DNA from 2 places in the Streptomyces gobiensis genome. Region 1 is predicted to be linked to the other one. Evidence: riboswitches for the same ligand, from Rfam matches in the RefSeq annotation. Region 1 holds a riboswitch; the other holds the start of a gene.
What was found. Region 1 has a riboswitch for thiamine pyrophosphate ahead of test1122_RS20415 (thiamine ABC transporter substrate-binding protein). Riboswitches for the same ligand answer to the same signal wherever they lie in the genome.

Region 1 (4,267 bases):
AGGAGATCTTCGTCGGCGTGATAGCGGTCGCCGTCGTGGTGGGCCTGTGGGAGCTGACCACACAGCTCGCCAAGCGCAAGCAGATCCGGGTACCGCTGGTGCCCCTCGCGATCGGCGGCGCGGCGATGGTCATCGCCGGATATGTCCGCGGAGCCGAGGGCGCCTGGGTGGCGATGGCACTCACCACGCTCGCCGTACTGGTCTGGCGGATGACGGAGCCGCCCGAAGACTATCTGCGGGATGTCACCGCGGGGGTCTTCGCCGCCTTCTACGTCCCCTTCCTCGCGACCTTCGTAGCGCTGATGCTCGCCGCGGACGACGGCGCCTGGCGGGTGCTGACCTTTCTGCTGCTGACCGTGGTCAGTGACACCGGTGCGTATGCGGTCGGCTGGAAGTTCGGCAAGCACAAGCTCGCTCCGCGGATCAGCCCCGGCAAGACCCGGGAGGGACTGCTGGGCGCGATCACCTTCTCGATGGCCGCGGGCGCACTGTGCCTGCACTTCCTGATCGACGGGGGCACCTGGTGGCAGGGCCTGCTGCTGGGCCTCGCGGTCGCGGCCAGCGCGACGCTGGGCGACCTCGGCGAGTCCATGATCAAGCGGGACCTCGGCATCAAGGACATGGGCTCACTGCTGCCGGGCCATGGCGGGATCATGGACCGGCTCGACTCGCTGCTGCCGACGGCCCCGGTGGTGTGGCTACTGCTGGTGATCTTCGTCGGCGCGGGTTAGGGCGTGCCGTTACCCTGGAAGGGCTTACCGCGCTGGCGGTGAGCTCTTTTCCTGCCCCGCGGCTGCGGGGATGGTCCCGTGAGGTCTCCGGGTGCTGGCATCGCCTTGCCCTCGGCCCCGCAACAGCGGGGATCACCTGACCTCGTCGCAATGAGGAGTTTCCGCTATGGCACCGCCCGCCCCAGGCGTGCTCACCTTCGCAGCGCCACGCGGAGCCAAGAAGCCACCGCGCCACCTTGCCGATCTCAGCCCCGCCGAGCGCCGGGAGGCGGTCGCCGCGATCGGCGAGAAGCCGTTCCGTGCCAAGCAGCTGTCCCAGCACTACTTCGCCCGGTACGCACATGACCCGGCGCAGTGGACGGACATTCCCGCTGCCGCCCGCGAGAAGCTCGCGGCGGAGCTGCTGCCCGAGCTGATGAGCGTGGTGCGGCATATCTCGTGTGACGACGACACCACCCGCAAGACCCTGTGGCGGCTGCACGACGGGACGCTGGTGGAGTCCGTGCTGATGCGGTATCCGGACCGGGTCACCATGTGTATCTCCTCGCAGGCGGGCTGCGGTATGAACTGCCCCTTCTGTGCCACCGGGCAGGCGGGTCTGGACCGTAATCTGTCCACCGCTGAGATCGTCCACCAGATCGTCGACGGCATGCGCGCCCTGCGCGATGGCGAGGTCCCCGGGGGCCCGGCCAGGCTCTCCAACATCGTCTTCATGGGCATGGGCGAGCCGCTGGCGAACTACAACCGTGTGGTCGGTGCCATCCGCCGCCTCACCGACCCGGAGCCGGACGGTGTCGGCATCTCGCAGCGGGGGGTCACGGTCTCTACGGTCGGCCTCGTTCCGGCGATGCTGCGCTTCGCCGACGAGGGTTTCAAGTGCCGTCTCGCGGTCTCCCTGCACGCCCCCGACGATGAGCTGCGCGACACCCTCGTCCCGGTCAACACCCGCTGGAAGGTCCGCGAGGTGCTGGACGCGGCCTGGGAGTACGCGGCCAAGTCCGGTCGCCGGATCTCCATCGAGTACGCGTTGATCAGGGACATCAATGACCAGGCCTGGCGCGCCGATCTGCTCGGGCGGCTCCTCAAGGGCAAGCGGGTGCACGTCAATCTGATCCCGCTCAATCCGACCCCCGGCTCCAAGTGGACGGCCTCCCGCCCGGAGGACGAGGCCGAGTTCGTACGGGCCCTGGCATCGCACGGAGTGCCGGTCACCGTCCGGGACACCCGGGGCCAGGAGATCGACGGAGCCTGCGGTCAGCTCGCGGCGACCGAGCGCTGAGCCGCGCTGCCGCCGACTGGTATCGTTCGCCCGTACGAACAACCGAACGAATAACCAAACACCGTTGACAGGGGAGCGCGAGCAGCGCTGAGAGTGCGGAACCGCTCGGAGAGCGGAGACAGCCGCAGACCCTCGAACCTGATCCGGTTAGTACCGGCGTAGGGAGTCCAGCACCATATGAACACCAGCTTTCGGCGTGCCGTCGGCATCGCCGTTCTCAGTACGCTCGGCGCCGCAGCGCTTGCCGCCTGCGGTAGCCCGGAGGCCTCCAAGGAGGCGTCGAAGACCGTCACCCTGGTCACCCATGACTCCTTCGAAGTCTCCGAAGAGGTACTGAAGGAGTTCACCAAGGAGACCGGTTACCAGGTCAAGGTGTTGCGTGGCGGCGACGCCGGATCGGCCGTGAACCAGGCGATCCTCAGCAAGGGCAACCCACGCGGCGATGTCTTCTTCGGCGTTGACAACACCATGCTCTCCCGCGCCCTCGACGCGGAGCTGTTCACCCCGTACGAGGCCAAGGGGCTGGCCAAGGTCCCCGAGGAGTTCCAGCTCGACGCGGCCAAGCACCGGGTGACCCCCATCGACACCGGCGATGTCTGCGTCAACTACGACCGGAAGTACTTCGCCGACAAGAAGCTGGACCCGCCGCAGACCCTCGATGACCTGATCAAGCCGGCGTACAAGAACCTCCTGGTCACCGAGAACGCCGCCACCTCCTCGCCCGGCCTGGCCTTCCTGCTGGCCACCGTTGGCCGGTACGGCGAAGATGGCTGGCAGGACTACTGGAAGAAGCTCAAGGCCAATGGCGTCGACATGGTCGACGGCTGGGAGCAGGCCTACGACGACCGCTTCACCGGCTCCGCCGGAGGCAAGAAGAACGGCGACCGGCCGCTCGTTGTCTCCTACGCCACCAGCCCGCCTGCCGAGGTGTTCTACGGCGGCGGCAAGAACCCCGAGCAGGCCCCCACCGGCGTCTCCACGGGCACCTGCTTCCAGCAGATCGAGTTCGCCGGACTGCTCGACGGCGCCAAGAACGACAAGGGCGGCAAGGAACTCCTGGACTTCCTGCTCAGCAAGGCCTTCCAGGAGGACATGCCGCTCAAGATGTTCGTCAACCCGGTCCGGGACGACGCCCAGCTGCCTGAGGTCTTCACCAAGTACGGCGAGCGGATCGCCGACCCGCACAACGTCGCCCCGGAGAGGATCGCGCAGCACCGGGAGCAGTGGGTCAAGCAGTGGTCCTCGCTGGTGAAGTAAGCCCGCCCAAGGAGCCTCAGAAGAGCGTGGCCGGGCGCGCTACCGCGGTGCGGCTGGGCCTGATGGCCGTGCCCATCGCGTTCTTCGCGCTCTTCTTCGGCTATCCGGTGGCCGCCATCGTCTCCCGTGGGCTGCGCGATGGCGGCCAGTGGCAGCTCGCCCGTCTCGGCGAGGTGCTGGCCGCCCCGGAGACCGGACAGGTCATCTGGTTCACCGTCTGGCAGGCGGTGGCATCGACCGTGCTGACCCTGGCCATCGCACTGCCCAGCGCATATGTCTTCGCCCGCTTCGACTTCCCCGGCAAGCACCTGCTGCGCGCCGTGGTCACCGTGCCGTTCGTCCTGCCGACCGTAGTTGTCGGCTCGGCGTTCCTCGGGCTGCTCGGCCGTGGCGGAGTGCTGGACCAGGCGTGGGGCGTCCGGCTGGACACCGGCGTCTGGGCGATCCTGCTCGCCCATGTCTTCTTCAACTACGCCGTGGTCATACGGACCGTGGGGGGCCTGTGGGGCCAGCTCGACCCACGTCAGGAGGAAGCCGCCCGGGTGCTCGGCGCGAGCCGCTTCACCGCTTGGCGGCGGGTGACACTGCCCGCCCTGGCACCAGCGGTGGCCGCGGCCGCACTGATGGTCTTCCTCTTCACCTTCACCTCCTTCGGCATCATCCAGATCCTGGGCGGTGCCCGCTACGCCACGCTGGAGGTGGAGATCTACCGGCAGACCGCCCAGTTCCTCGATCTGCCGACCGCCGCGGTGCTCACCCTGTTGCAGTTCGCCGCGGTCGGCTGTCTGCTGGGGGTGCACGCCTGGACCGTACGCAGACGGGAAGCCGCCCTGCGGCTCGTCGACGCCGCCCACACCTCCCGCCGCCCCCGGGGCGCCGGACAGTGGGCGCTGCTGTGGTCCCAACTGGCCGTGATGGCGCTGCTGATACTGCTGCCGCTCGCCGGGCTGGCCGAGCGCTCACTCGCCGGGCCCGACGGCTACGGCTTCGCCTTCTACCG
Region 2 (4,267 bases), 3.6 Mb from region 1:
CTGGGCGCGGCGCTTCACCTCGGTCCCGCGATTCTCGCGCAGTGCCTGCGCGGGGGTGCCGGGCAGGGTGTCATCAGGCGTGAACAGCCACTCCAGCATCTCCTCATCGGTGAAGTCGTCATCCTTCAGCAGCGTGATGGTCCCGATGAGACCCTTCACGATCCGGTTCTCGCCGATGAAGTCGGCGGGCACCATCAGCACACGGTTCTCGCCACGGCGCACCGCGATCAGCTGGCCCTCCTTGACCAGCTGCCGCACACGCGTCACCTCGACGCCGAGCTTCTCGGCGACATCGGGGAGGGTGAGCCAGGCGGGGACGAGAGCATCGGTTTTTGCGTCAATCTCGGTCACACCCCCAGCCTGCCATCAGCCGCCGACAAACGTCACCGCCACCTGCGTCGGCTGGGCTATACGACTGCCTTCTTCAGCGGTACGGACGCGTCCGCCGCCAGCGCGCGGTCGAGGGACGCCCCCTGCTCGATGAGCTTCCGGGCCTGCGCCAGGTCACGCGGCCTGCCGACCGCCAGCAGCGCGTTCAGCATCCCGTCCCGCAGCCAGCACACCGACCACGACGCACTCTCCGGGTCACCGCGCCACAGCAGCTCATCGCGGTCCGTATGGTGCCCGGCGTACTGGACGAAGCGCCCGAACTGCTCGGACCAGAAGTACGGCACCGGGTCATAGACCCCTCCCCCGCCGTCCACCGCATGGCCGGAGTCCCCGCCGACCAGGCCGGCGGCGACCGCGCGCGGGCCCTGGAGGGCGTTGTCCCAGTGGTGGACCAGCAGCCGCTCGCCATAGCGGGCGGAGGGGAAGGAGGCGCAGTCCCCGACCGCGTACACATCGGGCACCGAGGTGCGCAGCCGCTCATCAGCCAGGACCGAGCCGTCCGGGGCGAGCTCCACGCCGGAGCCCGCGAGCCAGGCGGTGGCGGGACGGGCGCCGATACCGACGACTACCGCCCCAGCGGGCAGCACCGTGCCGTCGGCGAGCTGGACCTCGCCCTGCCGGACCGCCGCGACGGCCACCCCGGTGCGCAGGGTGACGCCCCACTCCTCGTACCAGCGGCGCATATGGCCGGAGATCTCGGCGGGCAGCACCCCGGCGAGCGGCCGGTCGGCGGCCTCCACCACGGTCACCGCACAGCCCGCCTCACGGGCGGCGGTGGCGAACTCCGCGCCGATCCAGCCCGCCCCGACCACCACGATGGAGCGCTGCGCCTGCAACACCGGCCGCAGCCGCTCCGCGTCATCGAGGGTGCGCAGCAGATGCACACCCGGCACGCCCTCGCTGCCGGGCAGCGCTACCGGCGCGGCGCCGGTAGCGATCACCAGGCGGTCATACGGCACCGGACCGGCCTCGGTGTTCAGCACATGCTCGTCCGGGCGCAGTCCGGTGACATCCCGGCCCAGCACCAGTTCGATGTCGAGCGCCTGGAAGTCGATGTCGAAGGCGGACCCTTCGGCCTTTCCGATCAGTACCGCCTTGGAGAGCGGCGGGCGGTCGTACGGCTGATGTGGCTCGGCGCCGATCAGGGTGACGGCGCCGGACCAGCCCTGTTCCCGTAGCTGTACGGCGGTTTGGACTCCGGCCATTCCGGCGCCGACGATGACGACGCGCTGTTCGCTGTGCTCGCTGCGTGGGGTCACACGATCACTTTAGAACTCCCCCTTCAGCGGGTGCAGGGCCGCACAGTAGGGTGGGCGTCACAAAACGCACTCGCGGGAGCCCGGACGTACCGGGCTGAGAGGGAGGCTGGCGGCCTCCGACCGTAGGAACCTGATCCGGGTCATGCCGGCGAAGGGAGGGGTACAGCGCCCATGCATGTGGTGATTATCGGCGGTGGCGTCATAGGGCTGGTGACAGCCTGGCGGGCCGCACAGCGCGGACTGCGTACCACGGTCGTCGACCCGGCGCCGGGTGGCGGAGCCGCACAGGTCGCGGCCGGGATGCTGGCCGCCGTCAGCGAACTGCACTACGGGGAGGAGACGCTCCTCTCCCTCAACCTCGCCTCCGCACAGCGCTATCCGGCCTTCGCGGCGGAGCTCACGGAGGCCAGCGGCCAGGAGGTCGGCTACCGCGCCTGCGGCACGCTCGCCGTGGCCCTGGACGCCGATGACCGCGCGCATCTGCGGGAGCTGCACGCTCTCCAGCGGCGCTGCGGGCTGGACTCACAGTGGCTGAGCGGCCGTGAATGCCGCCGCTTGGAGCCCATGCTCGCCCCGGGCGTGCGCGGCGGACTGCGGGTGGACGGCGATCACCAGGCCGACCCGCGGCGGCTGGCGACGGCGCTGCTCACCGCATGCGAGCGGGCCGGGGTGGTGTTCCGCCACGGCTGGGCGCAGCGCCTTTCGGTCGTACGGGACCGGGCCACCGGGGTCGTCCTGGCGGACGGGAGTGAGCTGGCCGCCGACCAGGTAGTGCTCGCCGCCGGCAGCGACAGCGGGCGCCTCGACGGGGTCCCCGCGGAGGTGCTGCCCCCGGTCCGCCCGGTCAAGGGCCAGGTGCTGCGGCTGCGTATCCCACGGGCCTCCGCCCCCTTTCTCTCCCGGACCGTACGGGCCGTGGTACGCGGCGGGCATGTCTATCTGGTGCCGCGCGCCAGCGGCGAACTGGTCGTGGGTGCCACCAGTGAGGAGCTGGGCTGGGACACCACGGTGACAGCGGGCGGCGTCTACGAACTCCTCCGGGACGCGCATGAGCTGGTCCCCGGCATCACGGAGCTGCCCTTGGTGGAGACCCGCGCGGGGCTGCGCCCCGGCTCCCCCGACAACGCGCCGCTGCTCGGCCCCACCGCGCTGCCCGGCCTCCAGGTGGCCACCGGGCACTACCGCAACGGCATCCTGCTGGCCCCGGTCACGGGCGACGCGCTGGCCCAGTCGCTGACCACCGGCGAACTCCCCGAAGAGGCCCGCCCCTTCACCGCCCGACGCTTCTCGGACGCGCTTCAGGAGCAGCCCGCATGAGGATCCGTATCAACGGCGAAGACCGCGTCACCCCCGACGGGACCACCCTCGACGCCCTGATCTCAACCCTGACCACCGCCCCCAGCGGCGTCGCCGCGGCCGTCAACGAGGCTGTCGTGCCACGTGGCCAGTGGGCGGACACCACCCTCGGTGACGGCGACCGCGTTGAGGTCCTCACCGCGGTCCAAGGAGGCTGACGCCCGTGACACCCGCGACCCCCGATCCGCTGACCATCGGTGACACCAGCTTTGCCTCCCGGCTGATCATGGGAACGGGCGGCGCGCCCAGTCTCGATGTGCTGGAGCGCTCACTGGCGGCGTCCGGTACGGAGCTGACCACGGTGGCGATGCGGCGGCTCGACCCCACCGTGCAGGGCTCGGTGCTCTCCGTCCTGGACAGACTGGGCATCCGTGTACTGCCCAACACGGCGGGCTGCTTCACCGCGGGCGAGGCGGTGCTCACCGCCCGGCTGGCCCGGGAAGCGCTGGGCACCGACCTGATCAAACTGGAGGTCATCGCTGACGAGCGCACGCTGCTGCCCGACCCGATCGAGCTGCTGGACGCCGCCGAGATCCTGGTCGACGACGGCTTCACCGTCCTCCCCTACACGAACGACGACCCGGTGCTCGCCCGGAAGCTGGAGGACGTGGGCTGCGCCGCGGTCATGCCGCTGGGCTCGCCCATCGGCTCCGGGCTCGGCATCCGCAATCCGCACAACTTTCAGCTGATCACCGAGCGGGCCCGGGTCCCGGTCATTCTGGACGCGGGTGCGGGCACGGCGTCGGATGTGGCGCTGGCCATGGAGCTGGGCTGTGCGGCGGTCATGCTGGCCTCGGCCGTCACCCGTGCCCAGGAGCCGGTTCTCATGGCGGAGGCCATGCGCCACGCGACGGAGGCGGGCCGGCTGGCGTTCCGCGCCGGCCGTATTCCCCGCCGCCACTTCGCGGAGGCGTCCTCGCCGACGGAGGGGCTGGCGGCCCTTGACCCGGAGCGGCCGGCTTTCGCGTAGGGGGTCTTCTCCCCAGCCCCGCCCCTTCCCGAAACTGGGGGCTCCGCCCCCAGACCCCCGGCGGGGCTGGGAAAACCCATCGCGGGGCTCCGCCCGCGCACCGGTCCTGTTACCGTTTCGCTGCGATTTTGGCTGGTGGACGCACCGGGCGCCAGCAACGGCCGCTTCAACTCGTAGACTCTCGGCCGTGGATACGACCCTTCAGGACCCGTTGATCGGCCAGGTGCTAGACGACCGGTACCGCGTCGAAGCGCGGATCGCCGTCGGCGGCATGGCCACGGTGTACCGGGCC

Region 2: it holds a riboswitch for thiamine pyrophosphate, as region 1 does, so the genes downstream of both, thiO (glycine oxidase ThiO) here and test1122_RS20415 (thiamine ABC transporter substrate-binding protein) in region 1, are expected to answer to the same signal.

The regions. Positions count from the first base shown of each region.
Region 1 covers NZ_CP086120.1:4,365,672-4,369,938, forward strand. The annotation lists gene test1122_RS20405 (phosphatidate cytidylyltransferase) at 1-731, shown strand, start outside; gene rlmN (dual-specificity RNA methyltransferase RlmN) at 898-2,010, shown strand; TPP riboswitch at 2,070-2,192, shown strand; gene test1122_RS20415 (thiamine ABC transporter substrate-binding protein) at 2,188-3,267, shown strand; gene test1122_RS20420 (ABC transporter permease) at 3,330-4,267, shown strand, end outside.
Region 2 covers NZ_CP086120.1:779,478-783,744, forward strand. The annotation lists gene test1122_RS03595 (Rv2175c family DNA-binding protein) at 1-351, opposite strand, end outside; gene test1122_RS03600 (NAD(P)/FAD-dependent oxidoreductase) at 408-1,649, opposite strand; TPP riboswitch at 1,712-1,824, shown strand; gene thiO (glycine oxidase ThiO) at 1,821-2,966, shown strand; gene thiS (sulfur carrier protein ThiS) at 2,963-3,163, shown strand; gene test1122_RS03615 (thiazole synthase) at 3,169-3,975, shown strand; gene pknB (Stk1 family PASTA domain-containing Ser/Thr kinase) at 4,163-4,267, shown strand, end outside.